Regions from separate parts of the Paucilactobacillus salsurae genome, predicted to be linked through region 2. Evidence: predicted binding sites of a transcription regulator. Region 2 holds the regulator's gene; each other region holds the start of a gene.
The links. Region 2 encodes CtsR, which represses protease genes until heat stress. Its sites were predicted from a motif close to TTGGTCAAAAAAGGTCAAANA; they were not measured.
Positions count from the first base shown of each region.

Region 1: a site for CtsR is predicted at 884-904, ahead of ACYVQZ_RS08380 (ATP-dependent Clp protease ATP-binding subunit). Genes of this name have one in related genera too.
Region 3: a site for CtsR is predicted at 1,340-1,360, ahead of clpP (ATP-dependent Clp endopeptidase proteolytic subunit ClpP). Genes of this name have one in related genera too.

Region 1 covers NZ_BAAHWX010000011.1:36,209-38,480, reverse strand. The annotation lists gene ptsP (phosphoenolpyruvate--protein phosphotransferase) at 1-70, opposite strand, end outside; gene ACYVQZ_RS08390 (phosphocarrier protein HPr) at 72-338, opposite strand; gene ACYVQZ_RS08385 (hypothetical protein) at 483-671, opposite strand; gene ACYVQZ_RS08380 (ATP-dependent Clp protease ATP-binding subunit) at 983-2,272, shown strand, end outside.
Region 2 covers NZ_BAAHWX010000002.1:270,187-272,458, reverse strand. The annotation lists gene ACYVQZ_RS03315 (ATP-dependent Clp protease ATP-binding subunit) at 1-1,044, opposite strand, end outside; gene ACYVQZ_RS03310 (CtsR family transcriptional regulator) at 1,062-1,529, opposite strand; gene ACYVQZ_RS03305 (YhgE/Pip family protein) at 1,678-2,272, opposite strand, start outside.
Region 3 covers NZ_BAAHWX010000006.1:2,561-4,832, reverse strand. The annotation lists gene ACYVQZ_RS06395 (FAD-binding oxidoreductase) at 1-617, shown strand, start outside; gene clpP (ATP-dependent Clp endopeptidase proteolytic subunit ClpP) at 677-1,273, opposite strand; gene ACYVQZ_RS06385 (hypothetical protein) at 1,466-1,612, opposite strand; gene ACYVQZ_RS06380 (hypothetical protein) at 1,837-1,962, shown strand; gene ACYVQZ_RS06375 (L-lactate dehydrogenase) at 2,062-2,272, shown strand, end outside.

The DNA of each region.
Region 1 (2,272 bases), on a different contig from region 2:
CGACTAACAAATAAGCCTTAGCAATGGCGATACCATTACTTGCAGCAATTCCCTCTAGCCGGTTTGACATATTAATCTGACAGTCCTTCCTTTGTCATTGTTTCTTCAATAGCAGCGATGGCTTCTTTTTCGTCTGAACCATCAGCAGTGATTGTAACGTCAGCATGTTGTCCCACACCTAATGACATTACACCCATAATAGACTTCAAGTTCACACTCTTATCTTGATATTGTAAGGTAATATCTGAGCTAAATTTTGAAGCTGTTTGTACTAAGATAGTTGCTGGACGTGCATGAATTCCAGTTTCTGCAATAACATTAAAATCGCGTTTTTCCATTAGTGATCAATCTCCTTCAAGGATTTAATTTTTGAAGCTTCTTGGCAAGCCAAAAAAGCTTTCTTACCTGTTAATAATAGCAATTGTAAGCGGTAAATACAAGCACTAACCGGAATGTTGGCTCCGGTTTGTTTTCAAATCCAACTAAGCTTGTTTTTTTAGTAAGGTGTACTCGATTTCACCGCCACGGTTTGCTTTACCAACAAGTTGTTGGCGATATTCGTAAGCATGAAAGATCGGCTGAAAGGTTTGAAACTCATCTTTAGTGATCGTAAAACTTTCAATGTTGTGTTGGCGTAAATCTTCCATTAACTGATGATAATCTTTATCCATTAAAATCCTCCCATCCATCATTCATGTCTTCTATTATATCTGTTAATCGTTAAAGAACAAATTTTTAGCATTCTAAACGTGTGAGTGCTAGAATTATTGTGTTGATACGACTTGGAATGCACGACAAAGTCGATCATATCAACGATAAACTCGTGTTTCAGAAAATAGACAAATCACTTGCAATCTTGATTATCCAATGTATAATGAGTTCAAAGGTCAATAAAGGTCAAACAATATCAAACGACCACAAAGGCTTTTCATCTCAATTGGCAAATTAGAGATGTCGATAGTGTGATAAAGGAGGTTTACAGATGTTATGTCAAAATTGCCATCAGAATCCGGCAACCATTCACTTACAAGCTGAAGTGAACGGACAGCGAGTACAAGTTGGCCTCTGTCAGAGTTGCTATCAAAAAATGAAAGAAGCACAAAATACTCTCTTTAATGGAGGTAATGGAATGGCACAAAACCCATCATTTGGTTTTGGTAACTTAGATGATTTGTTTAAAGCCATGCAAGGCCAAAACGCTGGTCAAGCTGGTCAACAAGCATTTAATGACCAAACACAAGCACAACAAGGAAATGGCGGTAACCGTGGCAAAGGTAACAGTTTGTTAGCCCAATTTGGCGTTAACTTAACTGAACTTGCTAAACAAGGAAAAATCGATCCCGTCATCGGCCGTGATAAAGAAATCGATCGGGTGATCGAAATTTTAAACCGCCGGACCAAAAACAATCCCGTGTTAATTGGTGAAGCTGGAGTTGGTAAAACAGCCGTAGTTGAAGGATTAGCACAAGCAATTGTTGCCGGTCAAGTTCCGCAAAAATTAAATAATAAAGAAGTTATTCGTTTAGATGTTGTTTCGCTTGTTCAAGGAACAGGAATTCGTGGGCAGTTCGAACAACGCATGCAGCAATTAATGGAAGAAGTTTCTAAAAATGATAATATCATCTTATTTATTGATGAAATTCATGAAATCATGGGCGCAGGAAATGCCGAAGGTGGCATGGACGCTGGTAACGTTTTGAAACCAGCACTAGCTCGTGGCGACTTCCAATTAGTTGGGGCTACAACGTTAAATGAATACCGCAAGATTGAAAAAGATTCTGCGTTAGCACGTCGTTTCCAACCTGTTCAAGTTGATGAACCCAGTGTTGAAGAAACCATTCAAATTCTGAATGGGATTAAGTCACGCTACCAGGATTACCATAATGTGAAGTACACCGATGACGCGATTACCGCGGCTGCTAAGTTATCAGCGCGTTATATTCAAGATCGCTTCTTACCTGATAAGGCCATTGACCTGTTAGATGAAGCTGGTTCGAAGAAGAACTTAACCTTGAAGACTGCTGACCCAGCCACAATTGAAAATGAGATTCACACCGCTGAAGCTCATAAGCAACAAGCACTTGATAATGAAGACTACGAAAAAGCAGCCTTCTACCGTGATCAAGTAACCAAGTTGACCAAAGCCAAAGACGATGCTGAAGCAAATCATAGTGAAGACGCCGCTACGGTGACGGTTGAAGATATGCAACACATCGTGGAAGAAAAAACTAACATCCCTGTTGGGGACTTACAAAAACAAGAAGAAACCCAA
Region 2 (2,272 bases):
TTCATTAACTTGAACAGTTGCAAATCGCCGTTCGAGTGCAGCATCAGATTCAATATACTTTTGATATTCATCTAACGTGGTAGCACCAATTGTTTGCAATTCACCTCGAGCTAACGCAGGCTTTAAGATGTTTGATGCGTCAATAGCCCCTTCAGCACCACCAGCACCTATCAACGTGTGTAATTCATCAATAAATAAAATCACTTGGCCATCGTTATAAATTTCATCAATCACCTTTTTTAGACGATCTTCAAATTCACCGCGATACTTGGTTCCGGCAACTAATGAACCCATATCAAGCATCATCAGACGTTTTTGGGCAAGATCATCTGGAACGTCTCCAGCCACAATTCTTTGTGCAAGGCCCTCTGCAATTGCGGTCTTACCAACACCCGGTTCGCCAACAAGAACAGGATTATTTTTAGTGCGTCGACTTAAAATTTGAATCACTCGACGAACTTCTTGATTACGACCCACCACTGGGTCCATTTTATTTTCACGAGCACTTTGAGTTAAGTCCCGTGCTAATGAATCGAGTGTTGGAGTACCTTCAACTTGTTGCTGTTTACCTCGGTTTGCTTGGCGCTTTTTAGGTGTTTCAGTGATTCCCAAACGACGCATAACCACTTTACGTGCTTGATTTAAATCAACGTTTAAACTTAACAAAATGCGCGATGACAGCACACTTTCGTCTGAAAGGAGTGCTAATAACAAGTGCTCAGTGCCAATTTTAATCGCTCCCAAACGTTTTGCCTCATCACCAGCAATTGATAGAACTTCTTTTGCCTTTGGTGAATACGGTAAATAGGTATCCTTGTCAGCATTTTTAAGTGTTCCATAGCCTGTGAATCTTTCGATTTCTTCACGAATGTCATCTTCAGTAATTGAAAATTGACGTAATACTTTATTGGCAATCCCATTTTCTTCAATACTTAAAGCTAGCAACAAATGTTCGGTACCAATGGCTTGATGTTTAAAGTACTTTGCTTGTTCCTGAGCTAATACCAACACATTTTTGGCACTTGGTGTAAATAGGTTATCCATTGGAAATCCCCTCTTTCTCAGCTTTCAAAGCGTAACCGGTTTAACAAGGAAACTAACACATGAGCACGCAATGCGTTTTCTAGTTGGCGATCCTTGATTGCTAGTGTTTTTTTATCAATCATGACGGCCATTAAGTCCGCTTCACGACGCGTAATAACTTCTTCATCATAAAGTGTCTGAATAATAGAAATTGCATCTCGTTGGCTGATTGAATCACCGATAACCTGAATTAATGTATTTAATACATCAACATCATCAAGTAAATTGACTCGCTCGATTCTAATATAACCACCACCACCACGCTTACTTTCCACAACATAACCATTTTGGATCGTAAAGCGCGTCTTGATCACATAATTAATCTGTGATGGCACGACATCAAACAAATCAGCAATTTCTGATCGGCGAATTTCGACTTGTTCTGAATCAGCCAAAATACTCTTTAAATACTGTTCAATAATGTCTGAGATATTCTGACTTTCCATTGCGTGATCTCCATTCTTTGACTAATGTTGACTAATATTATACAAACTCTCATAAATATTGCAAACATTTCACTTCAACCAGTACATCCATCATACAACAAAAGGACCAAACTTTAACAGTTTGATCCTCGATTACTTTGAAAATAGTTTATTCTTTTTCTTTGTTATCAGTGGAGCGGTTTGCAATTAAATCTAATACGTAAGCGATACCGCCAAGAATTGCGGTAAAGGCGGTCATTGCAACAATCATCAAAATAGCACTGTAACTAGCACCGTTGATTAATTTATCAAAACCGTGAATAGCATATGTCATTGGTAACACAGATGCTACGCTTTGATAGAAACCAGATAACATTGCATTTGGAAAGACCTGGCCTGTAATCACAATTTGTAAGAGTGCCAATAACACTGCAAACAAGACGCCGACACGGCCAAACATATGATACAAAATCATACAAATTCCTGTGAACAATGCTGATGTCACAATGGTAAAGAATGCTAATCCTAACCAATTTTGAACAGTGACACCCATCACCCCAACCACGACTAAGGCAATCAACGATTGTACTAATGCTGTCGTGGCGATTGCTGCTAGAGGTTCATCCTTGAGTGCAGCTTGTTTTTTGTTTGGAATAAATAATCCTAACTGTGTGACAACTGCACCGATGAATAGTGCAAATGCTAGTACCAATGGTGCAAAGACGTTCTTCAAGTTTTCATTTGCAGCTACATCTTTTTCACGA
Region 3 (2,272 bases), on a different contig from region 2:
CCAATTTTTTTGAATACACAATTCAAATGTCTCATCCACAGCGCTTAACCATTAAGCCAGGCGATTATATTTTTATCAACTTTCCCCAAAAAGATCATTTGAAAGAACTGCATCCATTTTCGGTGGTTAATGATGTGCAACACGATGGTCAAATTGTCTTAGCCATTCGTGGTGATGGTGATTTTACCAAGCAGACACAGGAGTTAACAATTGGGTCGCAAGTTCAAATTGATGGCAGTTATGGCAAATTTGATGATGTCATTCAACAAAACCAAAAAGATGCTTTAGTTCTAATTGGTGGCGGTAGCGGCATCGTGCCACTTTTGTCGATTGTTCAGGCCTGTGATGATCGGCAAATTGATCTGTACTATTCAACCCATCGGACGGCCGATCTGATTTATGAGGAACAACTGAAAGCTTTAGCAGCACAACGTCGTAATTTAACCGTTCATATCCAAGAAGGAAGATTTAATACTGATCAAATCTTGCACTATTTAGATACGAATGCGGTTTATCTATTATCGGGTCCAAATAGCTTGGGTCGAAACTTTAAACAAGCATTGTTGCGCGCAAATGTTCCAGCAGATAAAGTTTATTATGAAGAATTTAGTTGGTAATTTTGTGACAAAAAAAGCGCCCTGATTGACTCAATCAGGGTGTTTTTAAGTCGTATTAATTATTTTTTCATATCTGAACTGTTTTGCATGATGCCATCTAATAACCCATATTCAACAGCTTCATCAGCTGTTAAGTAGTGATCACGTTCGGTATCATTATTAATTCGTTCAAGTGGTTGACCGGAATTGTCAGCTAAAATTTGATTAATCATTTTACGAGTTTTCAAAATTTCAGTTGCGGCAATTTCGATTTCAGTTTGTTGTCCTTGAGCACCACCAGATGGCTGGTGAATTAAGACTTGTGAATGAGGCAAACCAAAACGTTTGCCCTTTGCACCAGATGAAACTAACACACTGGCCATTGAAGCAGCCATTCCAGTAACGATGGTCTGAACATCAGATTTGATGAAGTTCATGGTATCGTAGATGGCCATTCCAGAAGTAACCACACCACCAGGTGAATTAATGTATAAGTAGATATCTTTAGTTGAATCTTGAGCGTCCAAGAACAATAATTGGGCGATAATGGAGTTGGCCATATCGTCTTCAATTGGACCGGACAACATGATAATACGGTCTTTTAATAGTCGTGAGTAAATATCATAGGCACGTTCGCCACGTGATGATTGCTCAATGACAGTAGGAACTAAGTTCATAGTGTTGCCTCCTTATTTAGCACTTAGCAGTATTGATTGCTAATCGTGTAAATGTAGTTTAACGCGTTGGTCAATAAAGGTCAAATGATTTATCTGCTTTATTGCACGTGTTTATTATACTGGATTTTAGCAGCTGGTGAAAGGAATACAAAAAAGGCTACGACAATAATTGTCATAGCTTTGGCGATGAAGTTATTTTTCGAGTGCTTCACTTAACCAACTTAATTCTTTTTTGGCACAGTCGTCATCAAGAGCAACGCGTTCTTGATCTACCGATGGATTGTTGTTAGGATCCTCGATATTACTGGCAGTAGTGTGCGTGCTTTTATCTAGTAACATAATACCATCTCCGAGTAAGTGTAATTACTTAGGTTATTGTTTACTACAAACACCATGATATTATATATAGGTATACTTGTCAAATCCCTTTGAAAATCTTTAAAAAGGGCACAGAGAAGATATTGGTATAGTTCAATTATAAAAAATGTATTTGCGTTTCCAGTGGTGAACCTTTATAATGGGAATGTTGATTTATTAAGAGAAGAAAATAAGGAGGCAATGACATGCGTAAGGCTCATCCAAATGGCGTTCAAGGTCGTCGGCCAGTTGCTCCAAAGTACAAGCGAGCATTGAAAGAAAAGAAAATTGAAGATTTACGTAAGTGGGCAAAACAAAAGCCAGCTAAGTAATTAAAATGACTTGAAGTATATATTTACTTCAAGTTTTTTTGTATAATTGCTTCAATGTCCATTTTTTATAGAATAGTCAAAATGAAAGGTTGATGGAAAATGCCAAGAAAAATTGCAGTTATTGGAATGGGTCACGTTGGCTCAACAGTTGCGCACTACATTGTTGCTAATGGCTTTGCGGATGATTTAGTGTTGATTGATATTGATGAAACTAAAGTTCAAGCGGATGCCCTTGATTTTGAAGATGCCATGCCTAATCTACCATTTCACACTAATATTTTTGTGAATGATTACCAACAATTGGCTGATA